2 linked regions of the Prochlorococcus marinus str. MIT 0917 genome follow. The protein of the gene in region 2 interacts with the protein of the main gene of each other region in a pairwise test. Links are inferred from orthologs where the notes say so. Each region holds a gene or a part of one and is shown on either strand. Other genes may lie near its edges. The genes, in order: ftsZ and O5637_RS06810.

Region 1 (10,545 bases), 310 kb from region 2 along the record:
CGCAAGTGATCTGGCTTTGCCTGAGGCATCTTGCTCAATGGCAAATAAAGCAGGAACCCCTTGACCATTCTGATACTCCCATCTGACAGTGTGCCCAGGCCCTTTTGGTGCAATCATTACAACATCGACAAACTCAGGTGGTTTTATTAATTCAAAACGAATATTGAAACCATGAGCAAAACTTAGTATTTTCCCTGGTTTCAAATGAGGTGCTATCTCTTTGGTATAAACGTCTTTTTGAAACTCATCAGGTAAAAGTATCATAATCCAATCTGCCCTCTCGGAGGCCTCTGATACGCTTAAAACTTCCAATCCATCAGAAGTTGCTTTACTGGCTGAGCGACTTCCTTCATAAAGTCCAACAACAACGTTGATGCCACTATCTTTTAAATTCAATGCATGCGCATGGCCTTGAGATCCATAGCCGATAATTGCAACGGTTTTATCTTGAAGAAGACCTAGGTCTGCATCGGAGTCGTAAAAAAGTTTTGCCATGTGAGTGGGTATTTCAGAACTGTATTAAGGCTGAGCTTACGAAATAGAGTGCTATCGAATCCACTTTCATTGATATATTTTTTTGACTATCAAGACAATTTAATTTATGAGAACAACAAACTTTTTATCTTAACTTTCATTTGGGTGGGTTATCACTCGGTCGATTAGGCCATAATTTTTTGCTTCTTCCGCACTCAAAAAGTAATCACGATCAGTATCTTTTTCAATCTTTTCAAATGTTTGTCCAGTCATCTCTGCCATGGATTTATTGAGCATTTCTTTTATCCTGAGAATTTCTCGGGCTTCAATTTCTATGTCACTCGCTTGTCTTTGAGCAGTACCGCCAAGTGGCTGGTGAATCATGATTCTACTGTGAGGTAATGCAAGTCTTTTACCTTTTGTCCCTGCAGAGAGTAAAAAGGCACCCATTGAGGCCGCTAATCCAACACAAATGGTTACAAGATCACTTTTTACATATCTCATCGTGTCATAGATCGCTAATCCTGCTGTTACGGAGCCTCCAGGACTGTTGATATACAAATAGATGGGCTTACTACTGTCTTCAGAATCAAGATAAAGCATTTGCGCTACGAGGCTATTTGCAATGCCGTCGTTTACTTCTTGACCAAGAAATAGAATTCTTTCCGCACCAAGTCTTGTATATATATCAACCCATCTTTCAAATTGACTTCCTGGAAGACGGTATGGAACGCTTGGAGTACCTATTGGCATGGCTGATTGATTTTGAGTTGTTTAGGGTGATGATTAAAAAATTGAAAATTATTTTTACTTATGTGGGCAAAACCTTTTCGCCTGGTAAGTCTTTTCTACTGGTAAGAACGCGATCTATAATCCCGTATTCAACTGCCTCACTAGGGTTAAGATAACTCATGCGATCTGAGTCTTTGGATAATTGATCTACTGATCTCCCAGTGTTATGACTGAGGATTTCTAGCATTGCTTTTTTGTTGTGAATAACCTCATTTGCTCTGATTTGAATATCAGTTGCTTGGCCTTGAGCGCCACTTCTGGGCTGATGAAGGACAATTGACGCATGAGGTAATGCTGCTCGTTGCCCTTTCGTACCGGCCGAGAGTATTACTGCTGCGGTCCCCATGGCTTGGCCTATGCAAATAGTATGAACTGGAGGCTTCACGTATCTGAGAGTGTCGCAGATCGCAAAGGCCTCGGTTTCAAATCCGATTGCATCTCCTGTGTACCAACTCGTTCCAGTTGAGTTAATATAAAAATAAATAGGTTTTTCAGAATTATCAAATTCGAGAAAAAGAAGTTGGGCAATAATTAGTTCAGTTACATCCATTCCAAGCTGCCTTTTGGCATCATCATCGGAAAATAGTGGCAAGCCTAAATAAACTATCCTTTCTTTCAGGAGAAGCGATGGTAAATCAGGGGGCGGTGTTCTCATTACGGCAGAATCGCCATAATACGGGGAAGATGCAGTCATATGAAGTTAAGTCTTCTTGGATTCGAGCCTAGCTAGATCTAGCCTTGAGATGCTTTTGTTTGTTCAAATTTGTTCGGGGGCTGATCATTTGAAGCTTTACTAAAAACCATTCGGCCCGTCGGTGTTTGTAATGCTCCAGTCACAACTACTTCTATTCTTTTACCAATCCATTGGAGACCCTCCTCGATAACTACCATTGTGCCATCTTCAAGATAAGCAATCCCTTGTGAGTTTTCCTTACCTTCTCTAACTACTTTTAAATTTAACTTTTCACCAGGTTGAACTTCTGGTCTAACTGCAAGTACTAGATCGCTTAAGTTAAGAACTTTTATTTCTTGGACTAGAGCTACTTGAGATAAGTTGTAATCGACAGTGATTAATATTCCTGAGATATCTGAGGTTAATTTTAAAAGAATTTCATCAGTTCCTTCCCCTTCATATTTTGTACTGTTAATAACTAATCTTCTTCCATAACTTTCTCTTAATTGGTTAAGTAATTTTAGTCCTCTCCTTCCTTTTCCTCGCTTTTCGTTGTTACTTGAGTCAGCTAGTTTTTGTAGCTCATCCATAACTGATTGAGCTACGATTATTTGCCCTTCTATAAGTCCAAATCTAAGGAGAGACTGAATGCGACCGTCAATTATAACGCTGGTATCTAAAACTTTCGCACTAGCTGGAGTTAGAATACCATCTGCCATTAACAAAGATTCAGTGCTATTTGGATTGAAAAGGCGTAAAACTGTTCGCCCGTGAACATCGGCAAGGTTATATCCAAGTACTCCAAAAAAAATGTTGCTAAGTACAGCAAAAATAGGCTTTACAAAAAACAATTCAGCGGGTAACGGTAAAAGTAGTACAGGTACTAATAAAAGAGTTGCAATGATAAGTCCAAGAACTATGCCAATAGATCTACTAACCAGAAGATCTGTTGGCATAGTTCTTATTCTTTTTGTTAATTTATTTCTAAATTGCTGAAAAAGGAAGGCTATTAAAAGTCCTACAAGAGCTGTTAATCCTGAAAGAGCAATTTTTAAATTTTTTAAATTAGTAATATGATCTAAAGTCTCATCAGGCAACCAATTCACACCAATCCATCCGGTGATTGCACCTGATATAAGAAATAAAACCAGAATAAATAGGTCTGCCATATATTCAGGTTATGCTTGCTTCTCGTTTTTTACTAAAGCTTTATTTATTTTCAAAGATTTGGATTGTAAAAGTGACCATTTATTTGGGTTTGTATATTTAGAGCTCAAATGGTAGCCCCACCAAGAAGTGCATATTTGCACATACCCTTTTGCCATAAAAGATGTTTTTACTGTGATTTTTCCATTATCCCTTTAGGTGATAGCGTTCAAGCTACAGGTAGTCCAGGGATAACTTCTATTAACTCATATTTGGATTTAATTAATAGAGAGATTTCAATTTCCCCTAAAGGTCCTGCACTTTCAACAATTTATTTGGGTGGTGGAACCCCTTCTTTATTGAAAAAAAATGAGCTAGGTGGTTTATTAAAAAATCTTCAAAAAAAATTTGGATTTCAAGATGGTGCGGAGATAACTATGGAGGTTGATCCAGCAACATTTTTGAAAAATGATCTGAATGGATATGTAGAAATTGGAATCAATAGATTTAGCTTGGGAGGACAGGCCTTTGATGACACAATTTTAGCTTCTATTGGTAGAAAACATAATCGTTCACAATTAATTGAGGCGTGTAATTGGGTAAATAACTTATATAAAGAGGGAATGCTAAAAAGCTGGAGTCTTGATTTGATTCAAAATCTTCCAGGTTTAAATTTGTCTAAGTGGATTGAAGAGTTAGAACAAGCAGTTAAAACGGAAGCTCCTCATTTGTCAATATATGATTTAACTATCGAACCAGATACGGTTTTTGGAAGAATACACAAAAGAGGTAAGTTGAATATCCCAATTGAATCTGAAGCTCAAAAAATAGATTTTGAAACTAATAGATTTCTTAAAAGTAGCGGTTTCTCTAGATACGAGATTTCAAGTTATTCATTACCTGGACATGCATCTAGACATAATCGTATGTATTGGAGTGGTTCTGGTTGGTGGGGCTTTGGGATGGGCGCAACAAGTTCTCCTTGGGGTGAGAGATTCTCTAGACCCAGAACAATTGCTGGTTATAAAAATTGGCTTGAGCAACAAGAAAGTCAATTATTAGAGAAAACTTTGTTAAATGAAATTTCAACACCGATGCCCTTGGATGAGCTTTTGATGATTGGTCTGAGGAGACGTGAAGGTGTTCATTTTGAGGAACTTGCTAAAAATGTTGGATGGACTCAAAAAGAATGCGACAAAAATTTAAAATTACTGGAGGAATATTGGCTTAATTATTTAAAAGAAGGATCTATATTAAGAAACAATGGAAGATATTTTTTAAGTGATCCCAAGGGGATGCAAATTAGCAATCAGATTTTGATTCAGATGTTTTTATGGTGGGATTCACTTAATCAAGATTAGTAGATTTTATCCAGTCTCTTAGGGCATCTATGCAAAGTTTGCGTCCTGCAATTAAAGGCTTTGCAAAAGGAGGCTGTGCAATTGAAAGGCCAAGAATATCAGCTGTAACTCTTACCTGCCCATCGCAATCACTGCCTGCTCCAATGCCAATTACAGGAATGGCTAGATCTTTTTTTAACCGGCTGGCAATTTCTCCTGGGATATGTTCAAGAACTATTGCAAAACATCCTGATTCTTGAAGCATTTTTGAATCTTTGAAAATTTTATCTTGACTATCTTTATCCCTTGCTTGAGATTTATATCCAAGTTGATGAACTGACTGCGGAGTTAAACCAAGATGACCCATTACTGGGATTCCCATTCTGATAAGTCTTTTAATTACCAGTAAAGTTTCAGGTTCCGCTCCTTCAAGTTTCACTGCTGAAGCTGAAGAATTTTTAAGGAGAGTTCCAGCAGCTTCAACGGCTTTGTCCTCTCCACATTGATAACTTAGAAAAGGGAGATCACAAACTACTAATGGTTGTTCGTGAAAAGGCTTGCAAAATCCCCTGCAAACAGCTTGTGTATGGTGAAGCATTTGATCAAGCGTGACAGGAAGTGTAGTTGCGTGTCCTAAGACAACCATCCCAAGTGAATCTCCCACTAGAACAACATCAGCACCTGCGGCCTCGACTATTGAGGATGAGATGGCATCCCAAGCAGTTAATACAGTTATCTGTTTGCCCAACTTTTTAAAACGAACCAATTCTGTGGTTTGCATTTAATTCTTAATAACGTGTTTAGCTATTGCTAGAATATTAGTGACTCGGCCCCATGCGGCTGTGACGCTCAAACCTGGTCAGGACCGGAAGGTAGCAGCCATATGGGATGCTCAAAGCAGGCGTGGACTCCGGGTCACCTTAATAAAAGAGGAATTTGATAATTTCAACGATTTTGTCTTAGACGTAAAAACTCTGGTATCGAAGCCCCTGATTCTCTAGCTTCTGCTTGTTCGTAGAGTGATTGAGGCGAAAGTCTTGCTCTATTTCGTTCATTTGAATAAATTTGATTACTGTCAAATCCTGTAGCAATAACAGTTACTTGAATCTCTCCCTCAAGTTTTTCATCAACTACAGTACCTACAATGATATTTGCTTCTGGATCTACTACATCGGATATGACCTCAGACGCAGATGTCATATCTTCAAGAGTCATATCTTTGCCTCCAGTTATGTTTATTACACATCCTTTCGCTCCATCTATTCGAGCTGCTTCTAAAAGAGGACTGTTGATAGCTGCTTGAGCTGCTTCTAGAGCTCTTGACCTTCCAGAGCCTAAACCTATACCTAAAAGCGCAGTACCAGCTTCTGTCATCACAGAGCGCACATCAGCGAAATCTACATTAACCAATCCAGGACAAGTGATTATGTCACTTATTCCTTGAACTCCTTTCATAAGAACATCGTCAGCGCTTCTAAAGGCTTCTTGCAAAGGCGCTCCTGAAATTACGTCTTTTAGTCTGTCGTTTGGAATGACAATTAATGTATCAACATTCTCTGCAAGTCTTGCTATACCTTCATCAGCTTGTCTTAAACGACGTTTCCCTTCAAAACTGAATGGTTTGGTAACAATCCCCACTGTCAAAGCACCACTCTCTTTGGCAACTTGAGCAACGACAGGGGCTGCCCCTGTCCCAGTACCTCCTCCCATGCCAGCAGCAATAAATACTAGGTCAACTCCTTCTAGGGCTTGTTGAAGGTCAGCCCTAGACTCTTCAGCTGCCTTCTGCCCAATGCTTGGATTGCCACCTGCTCCAAGACCTCTAGTTAAGCTTTGACCAAGTTGAACTCTATGAGTTGCGGATGATTGAATAAGCGCTTGGGCATCTGTGTTGAGCACCCGATATGTGACTCCATCAAGATCACTATTAATCATTCGGTTGACGGCATTACTTCCGCCGCCACCAACGCCAATAACCTCAATACGTGCAGATTGACTGGGTAGGATTCCTTCATCCATGTTGAAACTAGATTTGTTTCCCATTCCCATCACCATATTCAGGATTAGAACTCGTTTTGGGCATTATGAACATCATCCATGAATTCTGTTGGCTTATAGGTTCAAATTGATTAACAAATTAATTTCCATGATTGCCCGTGAATTGATGACAGCATATTAAACATTTCTAAAAAGTCATGTCATAGCAAGGCTTTTACCTCTCATCATCCAGTATTTTTTCTATTTTTAATTCTGGTTTGCTTGGATCTCTAAGATCCACGATTTTTACTTTTGTGTTGATTAAAAGATTTGGTAATGATTTTTGTAGCTGGTTGAGTTTATTTATTTGCTCAATTAAACGATCAGTTCCTGAGCCTAAAAGGACTGAATCGAAGTGCTCGGTTTTTATGCTGATTTCTTGAAGAGGATCTATTTTGATTTTTTGAAGAGGACTTTGAAAAATAAATCTATTTTTAATTATTAAAATAATTTCCTTTTTTTTATTTGGATTCCAATTTTCTATAGATAATTTAATTTGATTTTGCTTTGATTTATTTAAGAATTGAAGAGGTATCCACGATCCTTCAATATCAATCATTCCTTTTTCAATATTGTTTGAAAGAAGACGACTGGCAAAAGCTATTGGCTCTCTTTCTAAAATATTTAGATGAATTTCGGGAGGGAAAAACTTTCTACTTACTGAAACTCCTTTAATAGGAAGCTTTTTTATTAAATAGGATTCAATTTCTTTGGGATTTAATTCCAACAAATTTCTAGGATAAAAAATACTAGTTGTTTGTTTGAGATCGTTTTTTGATATTCCAGAGAGACCTGTGATTTTAGTTTGATCAAAACTTATTGGTTTCCATGCTTGGTTTAAAAATGTAAGAATCAGAAAAATTGAAGTGCTTGAAAAAAAAATTAATTGCCAAATTTCAATTAGAAAATCTTTATTTTGAAAAATATTCGAGACTTTTTTAGTTGATATTCGGTTATTTTTAATTAATTTTCTGTTTTTCCTTTTATTTGATTTCAAAGGTCGCATCTTGCTCTTGACATAAGTTTGTCCATCCATTGACGAGCACGCTCAGCATCTGAAAAAGGCACATCTATTTCTCTCCCTGAGCCAACAAGCCTGAGTCGACAACGTCCTTCAGATTCTTTTGTCAGTGGTGCTTCACCTGAACTGAGAGCCATCAGCTCAACCATTTCTAATTTCTTAACTTCGAAAGTTGCTTCCTCCTTGAAGCTGCCAGCCTCAAAGCTGCTCCAGCATAAAATGCCAGCTTTTAATCGAGCAGCTCCTGTCCCATCAAGCTTGGCGAGCTCTGAACCTTTAGCCCAAATCAGATAGAGATTCTGTCGCCTTCTCTCTATCCAGCCAAGGGAAGCTATGAGAATAAAAGCCATCAATAATGGCAACCAAAGGAGACCGTGAATCATTTTTTGAAAAATAGATCTAAAAATGTCATGGTTAATTCATTCTTTAGCTGTTTCTATGAGACTAGCAACAAGTTTTTCTAGTTTTAATCCCGAAGCTTCCCACAATGTTGGGTACATGCTTGTTTTAGTGAAGCCTGGCAAGGTATTAACCTCATTTATAAAAATCTGTTCCGTGCTTTCTTGGTAAAAAAAATCGACTCTCGCCAAGCCATAAGCATTAATAGCTTTACATGCCTCGATAGCTAGCTTTTGTATCTTATTAACTATATCTATGTTTAAATCAGCTGGGATAATTGTACTGCTTAGATTCTCATCATATTTGGATTCATATGTATACCAATCGGTTTGAAATTTAACTTCGCCAACAACTGATGATTTCATTATAGATTTTCCTAATACTCCACATTCAAGTTCTCTCCCTTCAATATTTTTTTCTATTATAATTCTTTCATCATATTTTGCTGCAGTTTCTATTCCGGTAATTAGCTCTTTTTTTGAGTATGCTTTAGTTATTCCAATAGAAGAGCCCAGATTGGCTGGCTTTACAAAACATGGATAATTTATTATTTCTTCTATTTGATTATATATCGACTTCATGAATGATTTGTCTGATAAATTCACTTTGTGTAAATAAGTATATGGAGCTTGAGGAAGATTAAATGATTTAAAAATAGATTTCATTGCTATTTTATCCATGCCTAAAGATGAACCTAGAGTTCCTGATCCAACAAAAGGTTTTCCAGTTAATTTAAACAATCCCTGAATAACTCCATCTTCTCCATTTGGACCATGCAATGCGGGAAACCACACATCAACTTTGTTACTTTCTGCTGGAAAGTTAGCGAGATTATTCATAGACTTTATATTGCTTTTTATTGTTTTGGTTGATTCCTTTTCTCCTAATAAAATTGACTTTGAGTATTCTGAATCCGACCAAAAACCATTCTTGTCTATATAAATTGGATTTACAATAAAACGTTCAATATTGCAAGAATGAGATAAGGCGACGTAAATAGTTTCAGCTGATTTGATAGAAACTTCATGTTCACTTGAATAACCACCAAAAACTAGTCCTATAACTTGCTTTTTATTCGACATGTCTATTTTGTTCTCAATATTCTATAAACGTTGTTAATTGAATTAATCAACATTTATAACAAGCTCCCAGTTAATGAGAATGGACGTATTTCGTTGATTTTTATATTCACTATTTGTCCAGGTTGAGGTGATTTGCTATCAATTGAGGATTTTGGAAAAAATGTTAGTCGATTTGTTCTAGTCCTTCCTAGTAATTGGGAATTATCTTTAGAATTTATGCTTTCAACGAGTATTTCCTGTAAGGAGTCTTTGTACCTTAAGTTTCTTTTCTTCGCAGTCTTTTCTACTAAGTTATTAATCTCTCTTAGTCGATCTATTTTTATTTTTTCAGATAATTGATTAGGCCATAAGGCGGCTGGAGTATTTGGTCTGGGAGAATAGGCTGCAGTATTAACCAGGTCAAATTTAACATCCTCTATAAGTGATAGCGTCTCTTCGAATTGATCTCTCGTCTCTCCCGGAAAAGCTACAATTGCATCAGAAGTAATTGACGAATCAGGCATTATTTGTTTTATATAATTGACAATTTCTTTATAGGTTTGAACTGTATACCCTCGACCCATATTTTTTAGTATTTTATTACTTCCACTTTGGACTGGGATATGAAAGTGTTCACAAACTTTAGGAAGCTTTGCACATACATCTATTAATTCTTTCGTGAAATACCTAGGATGACTTGTGGCAAACCTTATACGCTCTATCCCCTCAATATCATGAATATATTCTAATAAATATGAAAGTGTTAATTGCCCAGATTTATTGAATTCATAAGCTTTAAAGTCTCTGCCATAAGCATCTATATTCTGCCCTAAAAGGGTTATCTCTTTATACCCAATTCTCGCTAATTCTTCTATTTCATGTTTAATACTTTGCGGTGTTCGTGATTGTTCTTTACCTCTAACTGACGGGACTACGCAATAAGTGCATCGCTCATTGCATCCATAAATAATGTTAACCCAACCACAGATGGCGCTCTCTCTTCTTGCTGTCGCAATGTCTTCGTAAATGTGCTGTTCATCAGTCGCTAAAACTTGGTGTCCGTTATCAACTTGATTAAGAAGAGTCTCCAGTCGATTTGCATGCTGAGGTCCCATTACAAGATCTACTTCAGGAACTCTTCTTAAAAGTGTTTCCCCTTCTTGTTGAGCTAAGCATCCTGCAATGATAATTTTTAAATTAGGATCTGATTTTTTCCTTCTAGCTTGCCTTCCTAAATAGCTGTAAACTTTCTGCTCAGCATTATCACGAATAGTACATGTGTTGTAGAGAACTAAATCTGCCTTAAGTTCCTCTTCTGCAAGCTCATATCCCATCGTTTGCAAAATGCCTGACATTCTCTCTGAATCAGCCTTATTCATTTGACAACCGAAAGTGGTAATCCAGTAGCTTCCTCTAGGGCTTTTAAAAGAATTGCTTTGTTTAGTAGGAACTATGGTTGTTGTCATCGCAGATGAATTTTTTTCCTTGGGGAAAAAGATTTTTGAGATTGTCCTAAAAAATGTTCAAGGGCGAGCGAGGGGATTCGAACCCCCGAATAGCGGCGCCACAAGCCGCTGCCTTAACCACTTGGCGACGCCCGCC
Region 2 (10,565 bases):
CTAAGCCAGTAATTATTACCTCTGAAATTAATACATAAATTGACCAAGAATGAAACCAATTATTTCTTAATACGCTATACAGAATAATTTTTTGAACCCAAATAGAAAGGCCAACAAAGGCAGTTCCAAAAATAGCCATCAAACCAATATTTAAAAATAATTCAATTTTTTTATTATGCAATCCATATATGCTCCAAACTAATGACAAAAGAAATAAGGATGGAATATAAGAAACATCACTAATCGTAAAAGAATCTATAAAGATTCCCAAGAAAATTGAACCTATAGCAGCTTTCCAAGGACTATTCTTGAGTGAAAATGGTAACAATAAAATAACAGGCCAGCATGGAGTTATTCCATTTATTTTAATCCAATCAGGAGATGCAATTACACAAGCTTGTAAACAAAGTATAGTAAAAAAAATTAATAATTTCTTATTACTTTTGGCCATTATTTATCAAGATCTGAACCCAATCTATTGCCTCAGGTGATGCAGTTAATTGGACTATTGCATATGGAGACGGTAAAGCTTTTTCGTTAACAAACTGAACAATTCCAATTGTTAAATTTGGTGGTAATAGAGTACTGGCTGGAGATGTCGTCACAGCATCTCCAATTTGAGCCAAACTATTTTTATTTAGGAAAATTAGTTTTGGTCTATTTGTACCCATCCCAGTCAAAATCCCATGTTGCTGGGTTCGATCAATCCAAGCTCCTACTTGATGACCAGGGTCAGTCAATAATCTAACTCTTGCAGTAAGTGGAGTTATATTCTCAACTAGGCCAAGTAAGCCCCCTGGTCCAACTACTGTTTGGCCTTTCAAAACACCATCTTTTGCACCCTTATTAATTTCTAGCTGTTGCCACCAATTTCTTGAAGATCGAGATATTACAGCAGCTGAAATTCTTTTATCATCATTTAACTCTTTCAAAGAAAGAGCTCTTCTTAAACGAGTATTATCATCCTCTAGCAATTGTAATCGAATATTTCTTTCAATATTTTCTCCTTCTTTAATCCATTCTCGTTGAGCAGTTCCAGGGAGTATGGGTTTTAATAAAATAGAATATAAATCTAAATATCCTGCTCCTTTTGTCCAGCGAATGCCAAACAATAAACATCCCAATACAAATAATACCCAAAACTTACTTTTCAAAAGTAATTGAAACCCTATTTTCTCTCGGGTTTTAATCATTGTTCAATCTCTAATTACATTTCTAGCAAAATCAGGCGTATCTAAAACTCTTCTCATTGATTTAAAATCATCTAAAACTAGACCACATCCATTAACAACGCACAACAATGGATCCTCAGCTACGTGAGTAAAAATTCCTGTTTCATGACTTAAAAGATCACTAATACCTCTAACCAATGCTCCCCCTCCTGCCAGCATTATTCCCCTATCAACAATATCTGCAGCCAGCTCGGGTGGGGTTCTCTCTAAAGTCCTTTTTACAGCATCAACAATCTTATTAAGAGGCTCTGACATAGCTTCACGTAAATCCCCCGCTTTCAAATTAATAGAACGAGGTAAACCTGAGAGCAAATGCAATCCCCTTACATCTATTGATTGCAAATCAAATTCATTAGATGGAAAAGCTGATCCAATTTTAATTTTTATCTCTTCGGCTGTCCTTTCACCAACTACTAAGTTATGTACTTTTTTTAAATAAGTCGCGATGGAATCATTGATTTCATCTCCCGCAACCCTTACAGATTCACTTAAAACTGTTCCGCCAAGACTTAAAACAGCTACTTCAGTAGTACCTCCTCCAATATCAACGATCATTGTTCCGATAGGCTCTGTCACCGGTAAAGAAGCTCCAATTGCGGCAGCAACAGGTTCATCAATTAAATGCACCTCTCTTGCTCCCGCAAGACCAGCTTCACGAACTGCTCTTCTCTCTACACCAGTTACTCCACTAGGGATACCAACAACTAGTCGGGGTGCAATAATTCCACGACCCTCATTACATTTTTGAATAAATGTCTTGAGCATTTGCTCCGCTGCATCAAAATCAGCTATAACCCCATCCCTAAGCGGCCTAACGGCTCGAATATTTCCTGGTGTTCGCCCTAACATTAACTTTGCATCATCACCTACAGCGAGGGGGACTCCCTCTTCCAAATCCATTGCTACAACGGAAGGCTCTTGCAATACAATTCCCTTACCAGAGACATAAATCAAGGTATTTGCAGTACCTAAATCAATCCCAATATCTCGGGAGAATTTGAAACGGTTAAAAAACACGGATTTCAATCATTTGAGCCATCATAAAGAGAGTTGAACTAAGATAAATATATTATTTAGCAACCAGTAAACAGAGGAGGTAATGATGGCAATAAATTCAGTCACTCTTGTAGGCAGAGCAGGAAGAGATCCTGAAGTTAGATATTTTGAATCTGGAACTGTAGTAGCCAATCTAACAATGGCTGTAAATAGAAGAAATCGAAACGATGAACCAGATTGGTTCAATTTAGAAATTTGGGGCAAACAAGCACAAGTCGCAGCTGATTATGTAAAAAAAGGCTCTTTAATTGGTATAACTGGAAGCTTCAAATTAGATAGTTGGAAAGATCGTAATACTGGTGAGGATAGAAATAAGCCAGTTGTTAGAGTTGATCGTCTTGAATTATTAGGATCCAAGAGAGATTCAGATAATAGTAATTTCAACAATAATAATTCATACAATCAGCAGTCAAATAATGACGAAATTCCATTTTAAAAATCATTCTTAATTGTTAATTAGTTTACTTAGAGTTTTATAAATTAAAGATATCAAAGCACAAGATATAATTAAAATAATAATTGTCTTAAAGATACTTGAAAAAGGACTAATCCATTTTTCAATGTTTACATAATTATCTCCCAAATAAAACCCTGTAATCGTTAAAAATAAAGTCCAGATAAGGCTTCCTGCGGTTGTCCAAATCAGAAAGGGACTGATGGGCATCAACTCAACACCTGCGGGTACGGAAATCAAAGTACGAATTCCAGGTACTAATCTTCCCCAAAACACTAACGAAACCCCATACCTATTGAACCATTGACGACTTCTAGCAAGTTCTTGAGGCTTAATGCCAATCCAACGTCCATTCTTTCCAAGCCAATGCTCAAGTCTTTCTTCATTCACTAATCTGCCAATTCCATACCAAGGCAGCGCCCCAATAACAGTTCCTATTAAACCTGCCAAAACAACTGGTAAAAAATCTAATTGACCTTGCGACACATAAAAGCCACCAAGAGGCATAATTAACTCCGAAGGAATCGGGGGAATGAGATTTTCTAAAAACATTGCTATTAAGATCGCCCCATAACCTATCCACTGATTAGTCTCAACTGCATTTCCTATTAATACTGGTAAAGAAGATATAAATTCAGTTATGTGCATTTAATTTGAATTGTTTAAATAGAATTAATAACGATATTGATCTGTCTTATAAGGACCTTCGATTGGAACATTAATATATGCAGCTTGTTCTTTAGTTAACTTAGTTAGCTTTGCTCCTATCTTATCTAAATGAAGTAGAGCAACCATTTCATCTAAATGTTTTGGCAAAACATAAACTTTATTCAAATATTTAACTCCGTATTTGAATAATTCAATTTGAGCTAATACTTGATTGGTAAAAGAATTACTCATAACAAAACTTGGATGTCCAGTAGCACATCCAAGATTCACCAATCTTCCTTCAGCTAAAAGAATTATTTTGTTACCGCTTGGTAAAGTTATGTGGTCAACTTGAGGTTTAATATTTTCCCATTCATAGGACTTCAAAGAGGCAACCTCTATTTCATTATCAAAATGGCCAATATTACAAACTATTGATTCATTCTTCATCCTGATCAAATGCTCATGACGAATAACTTGAAAATTTCCAGTGGCCGTAACAAAAATATCAACATCTTCAACCACTTCATCTAATCTCACAACTCTAAAACCCTCCATTGAGGCTTGAAGAGCACATATAGGATCTATTTCAGAAATCATCACTGTCGCGCCCAATCCCCTGAGTGACTGAGCAGAACCTTTCCCAACATCTCCATACCCCATAACAAGGGCTACCTTGCCAGCCACCATCACGTCTGTAGCTCTTTTAATGCCATCAACCAAGGATTCTCGACAACCATACAGATTGTCAAACTTACTTTTAGTTACAGAATCATTTACGTTAATTGCTGGGAATACAAGTTCGCCGCTTTTTTCCATTTGGTAAAGACGAGCTACACCAGTTGTAGTTTCCTCAGTAACTCCTTTTATAAAGGATTTAGCTTTTGAATAGAAATTTGGATCTTGAGATAGTTTTTTCTTTATAGAAGCAAATAATGCAATTTCCTCTTCATTTGAGGGATTATCCAAAACCGAGATATCTTCCTCCGCTTTGCTCCCCAAAATTATTAATCCAGTCGCATCGCCCCCATCGTCAAGAATCATATTTGCAGATTCACCATCACTCCATTCGAATATTTTATGCGTATATTCCCAATACTCATCTAATGTTTCACCCTTTTTGGCAAATACTGGTACACCTGAATTTGCGATAGCAGCAGCAGCATGATCTTGAGTCGAAAAAATATTACAAGACGCCCATCTAACTTTTGCACCAAGTTCAACAAGAGTCTCAATAAGTACTCCTGTTTGTATTGTCATGTGGAGACTACCAGCAATACAAGCTCCTTTCAATGGTTTTTGGGACCCATATTTTCTTCGAAGTGCCATTAAACCAGGCATTTCTGTTTCTGCTATCAAAAGTTCTTTTCGCCCGAATTCTGCTTCGGTTATATCGTTAACTACGTAATCAATATTTTTCTCAAAACTGTTGAGATTTGACTTCGTTGCTGCAAACATAAATAAAACTCTCTATGGGAGATTGTGAAAAAAGATTCTGAAAAACAATTCGAGGTTTTTAATGAATTTGCTCAGCAAACAAATAATTTCTGCTGGACTCTAGACAAACCTGAATCAACAATGTCACTAGGTTCAACATTAACAAAAAAAATTCCAAACCTAAGCATTCTCCTTCTAAATGGACCTCTTGGGGCAGGAAAAACCACATTAGTTAAAGGAATAGCAAAAAGTCTAAGAATTAGTGAGCCAATCACCTCCCCAACTTTTTCTTTGTCCCAACATTATCCAATGGGGTGCCCTCCATTAGTACATATTGATTTATATAGAATTGAAGACTCAAATGCGGCAAACGAATTTTTTTTAATAGAAGAAGAGGAATCCAAAGCGATGGGCGCATTAATGGTTGTTGAATGGCCAGAAAGATTATCTCTTCCTGTGCATGATGCATGGAGAGGCAAATTAGAATATACCTTAGAAAATCAAGGCCGATTTTTTCAGCTTATTGCTCCACTGGATAATGACAATAAATTATCAATATCTTCCAAGTAAGGTTGTGAGTCAATTGCTCCAATACCTTGACATACATAGGCTCCACAGCCGATGGCAAAACGGATAATTTCCTCAGCCATTTTATAAGTTAAGCAATCCAATTCAGCAGACAAAAGCTTGTAAATTAATCCTGCTGTGAAAGCATCTCCAGCGCCTGTTGTATCGACAATTTTGGGTGGTGAAATTGAATTCGTATTACCTAAATTTTTATTTATAAACCAATGTACAGGATTTGCTCCGTCAGTAACTATTACCGATGGTTTTTGGGGCATGGTTAATGAAATCTCTTGGGGGTTAACAGACTTGAAAAACCACTGAGCTTCCTCCTTGGCAAGTTTGATTAAAGATACTTTATTTAAAATTGGTTGAATCATATTTACTTCTTGCGCAGAAGGAGCTTCTTCTTTAGATAATTCACTCCGCCAGAAAGTTGGCCGCCAGTTCAAATCCAGCACAATTTTAATTCCTTGATGATTAGCTTTTTGAATACACCATGAAAACGCCTCAGCAGAAATTTTAGAAGCCATAGGAATAGTTCCAATAACTAACCATTTAGCCTGATCAGAGATGAAGGGCCAGTCTTTAACAATTTGGTCAAGAGATATAGCTTGATCAGCAAAGCCAAAACCCTTTTCGCCTGCAAATCCTCCAAAAGTTCTTTCTCCTGAATGATCTCGACGAACTAATACAATCCTTGTTGGGCGTAACTTATCTTCTTGCAAACCAACTGTATTGATTTCGCGATCAATTATCAAATTCTTAAAATTGTGGCCAAAAGAATCATTACCCAGAGCCCCAATAAACGTAACGTCCACTCCTAAACGACTTAAAGCACAAGCAACATTTGCTGGAGCGCCTCCAAAGCAATTTGTTACGGGTTGATCAATAGCAGGATCTCCTCCAAGTGGACCAAGACGATCTATTAAAGCTTCGCCAAAAGAGATCACCTTCGTTGGATTCATCTTTCTTAATTTTGGATAAAATTACTATTGATAAATTATCAATTTTTTAAATTAATTTGTTTTTCAAATCAAAATATTTGTATAAAGCTGCAATTATTTTAGTATTAGCAGGAGGGAAAGAATAGTCGTCAAGTCTATTTGCAGATACCCAAAGTAACTTCTGACTAGCTAAGGGTTTTGGCTGTCCAGATTTCCATTCACAAAAGTGGACTATAAAGTTTAGTTTCTTAGAGCTATACGAATATTCAAACGATATAAGTTTTTTTCCCACTTCTACCCTTATACCTATTTCTTCCCTTAATTCTCGTTCAATAGTATTTTCAATAGACTCATTAGGTTCTTGCTTCCCGCCAGGGAACTCCCACAACCCTCCCATACTTGAAGTTTCAAGACGCTTGTCTATAAGTAATTCTTTATTTCTATTTAAAACAAGACCAACACCTATTACATCACTAGGAATTACTGTTTTCATACATTGGATTACTAATCACATTTGATAGTACTTTATATGAGTTTCACAAGCAAATTATCTAACATAGACTTAAAGTAAAAATAGAAATTAATTAAGGTTTAATTAAGTAATTTGATAATAAGATATCAAGTGCAGCCGGTGATAAATGATTATCATCACACATATATATCCCATTATTAAAACCTTGATGATTACTTGTACATGAATAAACATCTATAAAATAGGAACCTCTAACTTTTAACTCGGCTTTCAAAATGGAATTATATTCACTAATAAGTTGTTTTCTTTTTATATCTAAATCATCTATTTTCCCAGATAGAACAACTGGAGCGGCTACTCCAAAATAATATCTCTTGGAAAAAAATTTAGCTAATTTTTTTTCCATATAATCCAAATAAAGGTTAATTGTTTTTAAAATAATGGTTGAAATATCCTGATTTTTCTTTTTAGAAAATGCAAGAATTCCCTCATCCTTTCTACAATCTATTTCGCCAAAAGAGATAAGTACTTTTTCACTATCTATATAATTAATAATTTGCTGATCAAGAGATGATTTCCATTGATTATTATACTTACTGGCAAAATGCCATGCTTTTGCACCAGTTATCAAAACAGGCTGAACCTGTAGTTGCTTGTCATCTAATGATAGGATTTGATTTGAGAAAGACAAACAATTACTTTCGCCTATATGAGGTATCATTGCCTGAGATAAATTATAATTTATTTGTTTTAGTTTTGGATATAAATTATTAATAAAATTAAAAAATGCATTAGTATATTGTTTGATCTTATGATCCTTAATCAAATTGAGGCAACCTTTATTTATGAAATACTCAGTTTTCTTAAAATTAAGGTAAGTTTCTATAAAGTTGCCTTGAACTAAATTACAAATAGTTATTTCTAAATAAGCTCGCAACCTTTGTTCTGAGTTTGCAGATCTCAATTCAATAGTTGATTTAAAAGATAAAATTGATTCTTTTATCTTTCCAAGTCTTCCAAATATAACTCCACGATTAATCATAGCTTCAGGATAATCAGGTTTAAGTGTGATAGCTTGATTTATAGCAACTTCTGCTTCTTCCAACTTACCTAAATCACTTAATATACTAGCAAGATTATTATGCCCTAATGCTACAGTTGGCTGCAGTTCAATGGCTTTTCTAGTATAAATTTCAGCTTCATTTAATTCGCCAAGTCCCAACAATATCTTTCCTAGATTATGATAAGCATCTGCTAAATTTGGTTGCAATTTAATTGCTTTACGAGTGACTAATTCGGCTTCTTCTAATTCATTAAATTCAATAAGTATTCTTCCTAGTTCAGAATGAGCCTCTGCTGAATTTGGTTTCAATTCAATTGATTTACGAATTGCTAATTCTGCTTCTTCTAATTGATCAAGTTCAAAGAGTATGTTGCCAAGATTATAATATGATATAGGATTATCAGGTCTTATAGATACAGCCTTTTTGATTACCTTCTCTGCTTCCTGTAATTGATCAAGCTCTTTCAAAATTACAGAAAGATTTATATAAGCATCGACATAATCAGGATTTAATTCTATAGCTTTACGTATTAAAAGTTCTGCTTTTTTGAGTTCTCCAAGATCTTTATATACTAATCCTAGATTTGAATATGCCTGCTCATAGTTAGGTTCGATTTGAATTGCTTTTCTTAATAAATCCTCTGCTTCTTTTAATTTACCAAGCGTATAAAAAATAACACCATAGTTACAAAATACAGTTGGATCTGAGAAGCCTTGATCAAGAAAATATCGATAATATTTGACTGCTTGTGTGATATTTTCTTGTAAATGATAATTTACCGCCTTAGTAATAATTTCTTCTTTTGTTAGGTTAGCCAATCTATCTGTAAAGATATAACTATTTACATTAATATCAAATAAAGATAATGGAACTGGGTAAATATCTATTTGATTTGATTCTTCTTTTTGATCATCTTTGAAAGATCCATTCATTCTTTTTGTATCAATAAATCATCTTAAATAAATTATACTCCCATCATATCTATTATCTAAAATATATCTTTGAATAGGTAAGTAACTTCATAACTACAAGAGAATTCTCAGAAACATCTTCATTGCCATGGCGAGGTGCTATATAAGATAAAATCTAGCATTTACTTATACACCCATATCTATTATACGTAGATTAAGTAAACAGCCTAATTTCATCCTAATAATCTATACAAGAAGATCATAATCTTTAGGCCAATTTTAAATAAAACTTCCTAGCTATATTTAAAGCTTAATCTACACAATTTATAATCCTTACCTATGATATTTTAATACACTGAATAGAAGGATTCTTTCAGCTTAAACTTGACTTACTAAATTAATATTAATACTAGATTATTGAGAATCTATATATTTCGAAATTCTAAACTATTTGATTTAGATTTTTATTAGAGCCCGAAATATAATAACCCATATTGTAAAATACAATTTTAATTGAGTTATAAAATCAATACATGATTTACATGGATTTATATACATCAAAATTCATAATTAAAACGAGATCTAAAAAATTAAATAATCTCTAAATATATTTAAAACAAAATACTTACTTAAAAAATCATTGTCTTCTTTTTATTTATAGCATAATTATTTCATAAGCACATATTCTTTGCTAATGAATATACAATAGAATAAATCATTGGAGACTGATGAAACAATTTTGGAATTGGCAAAATTATCAAATTGCATGGCAAGTAGAGAAAAATGCTAATAATGATGGAATAGGAATAGTTTTAATTCATGGTTTCGGCGCATGTAAAGATCATTGGAGATTTAATCAAAAAAATATTAGTTCATTAGCATCTTGCTATGCTCTAGATTTAGTTGGTTTTGGAGAAAGTAGTCAACCAAATTCACAGTTATTATATGAGAAGAAAAGCAGTAACAATTTTAATTATTGCTTTGATAGTTGGAGCCAGCAAATTTTTGATTTCTGTAACGAAATAGTTAAAAAGCCTGTTTTCTTGATAGGAAATTCTATTGGAGGAGTTATTGCATTAAATACCTCAAAAAGATTATCTGAAAAATGCTTGGGTGTAATCTTAATTGATTGTGCACAAAGAACAATGGATGATAAACGATTAGCAGAGCAATCTTTATTGATGCGTTTTCTTAGACCAATTATTAAAACATTAGTAAGGCAAAGATTCCTAAGTGCTAATCTTTTCAAAAATGCAGCAAATCCAACTTTCATTGAAAAAATCCTAAAAGTTGCTTATCCAACTGGAAATAATGTTAATGAAGAACTAATAAATATACTTCTAAAGCCAACTCAAGGCGAAGGAGCTCCAGAAGCTTTCAGGGGATTTATTAATTTATTTGATGATTATCTTGCTCCCGATTTACTTAGATATTGTGAACATCCAGTACATCTAATTTGGGGAGAAAAAGATCCATGGGAACCAGTTGAAGAGGCTGAAAAATGGTTTAAAACTTTTCAGTGTATTCAAAGTTTAAATGTTATTCAAAATGCTGGACATTGCCCTCATGATGAAATGCCTGAAAAGGTAAATCCCATTCTTGAAAAAATTATTCAAGAAGCCATATAGGCTTCTACCGATTCACCTGATTTTCTAAGACCTCTCAATCCATCTCTTTCTAAATTTCTTACTCTATCTCTACTGATACCCAAAACTCTTCCAATTCCAGTAAGACTCATAGGATCATCACCATCCATTCCATATCTCATTCTTAAAACACG

What was found.
Region 1: the proteins of O5637_RS06810 (region 2) and ftsZ interact in binary tests that used the Escherichia coli proteins (3 or more experiments, as listed by UniProt). The link is inferred for Prochlorococcus marinus str. MIT 0917 from one-to-one orthologs.

Annotation. Positions count from the first base shown.
Region 1 is NZ_CP114784.1:856,770-867,314, reverse strand. The notes cover bases 4,420-7,204. They hold ftsZ (cell division protein FtsZ), read right to left. Parts: upstream 6,469-7,204; coding sequence 5,371-6,468; downstream 4,420-5,370. Other genes in these bases: O5637_RS05080 (cell division protein FtsQ/DivIB), read right to left, coding at 6,638-7,204; panB (3-methyl-2-oxobutanoate hydroxymethyltransferase), read right to left, coding at 4,433-5,206; hemW (radical SAM family heme chaperone HemW), read left to right, coding at 4,420-4,446. In the rest of the region: ilvC (ketol-acid reductoisomerase), read right to left, coding at 1-495; O5637_RS05115 (ATP-dependent Clp protease proteolytic subunit), read right to left, coding at 625-1,227; O5637_RS05110 (ATP-dependent Clp protease proteolytic subunit), read right to left, coding at 1,286-1,960; O5637_RS05105 (PIN/TRAM domain-containing protein), read right to left, coding at 1,999-3,108; more of hemW, read left to right, coding at 3,217-4,419; more of O5637_RS05080, read right to left, coding at 7,205-7,468; O5637_RS05075 (hypothetical protein), read right to left, coding at 7,456-7,866; O5637_RS05070 (D-alanine--D-alanine ligase family protein), read right to left, coding at 7,903-8,964; tRNA (N6-isopentenyl adenosine(37)-C2)-methylthiotransferase MiaB, read right to left, coding at 9,018-10,409. UniProt on the Escherichia coli protein: Essential cell division protein that forms a contractile ring structure (Z ring) at the future cell division site. The regulation of the ring assembly controls the timing and the location of cell division.
Region 2 is NZ_CP114784.1:1,166,989-1,177,553, forward strand. The notes cover bases 224-3,028. They hold O5637_RS06810 (rod shape-determining protein), read right to left. Parts: upstream 2,250-3,028; coding sequence 1,197-2,249; downstream 224-1,196. Other genes in these bases: O5637_RS06800 (hypothetical protein), read right to left, coding at 224-451; mreC (rod shape-determining protein MreC), read right to left, coding at 438-1,193; O5637_RS06815 (single-stranded DNA-binding protein), read left to right, coding at 2,335-2,724; O5637_RS06820 (DedA family protein), read right to left, coding at 2,734-3,028. In the rest of the region: more of O5637_RS06800, read right to left, coding at 1-223; more of O5637_RS06820, read right to left, coding at 3,029-3,390; ahcY (adenosylhomocysteinase), read right to left, coding at 3,415-4,848; tRNA (adenosine(37)-N6)-threonylcarbamoyltransferase complex ATPase subunit type 1 TsaE, read left to right, coding at 4,873-5,397; O5637_RS06835 (carbohydrate kinase family protein), read right to left, coding at 5,343-6,359; 8-oxo-dGTP diphosphatase MutT, read right to left, coding at 6,406-6,831; O5637_RS06845 (tetratricopeptide repeat protein), read right to left, coding at 6,923-8,806; O5637_RS06850 (alpha/beta fold hydrolase), read left to right, coding at 9,514-10,413; O5637_RS06855 (RpoD/SigA family RNA polymerase sigma factor), read right to left, coding at 10,398-10,565. UniProt on the Escherichia coli protein: Forms membrane-associated dynamic filaments that are essential for cell shape determination. Acts by regulating cell wall synthesis and cell elongation, and thus cell shape.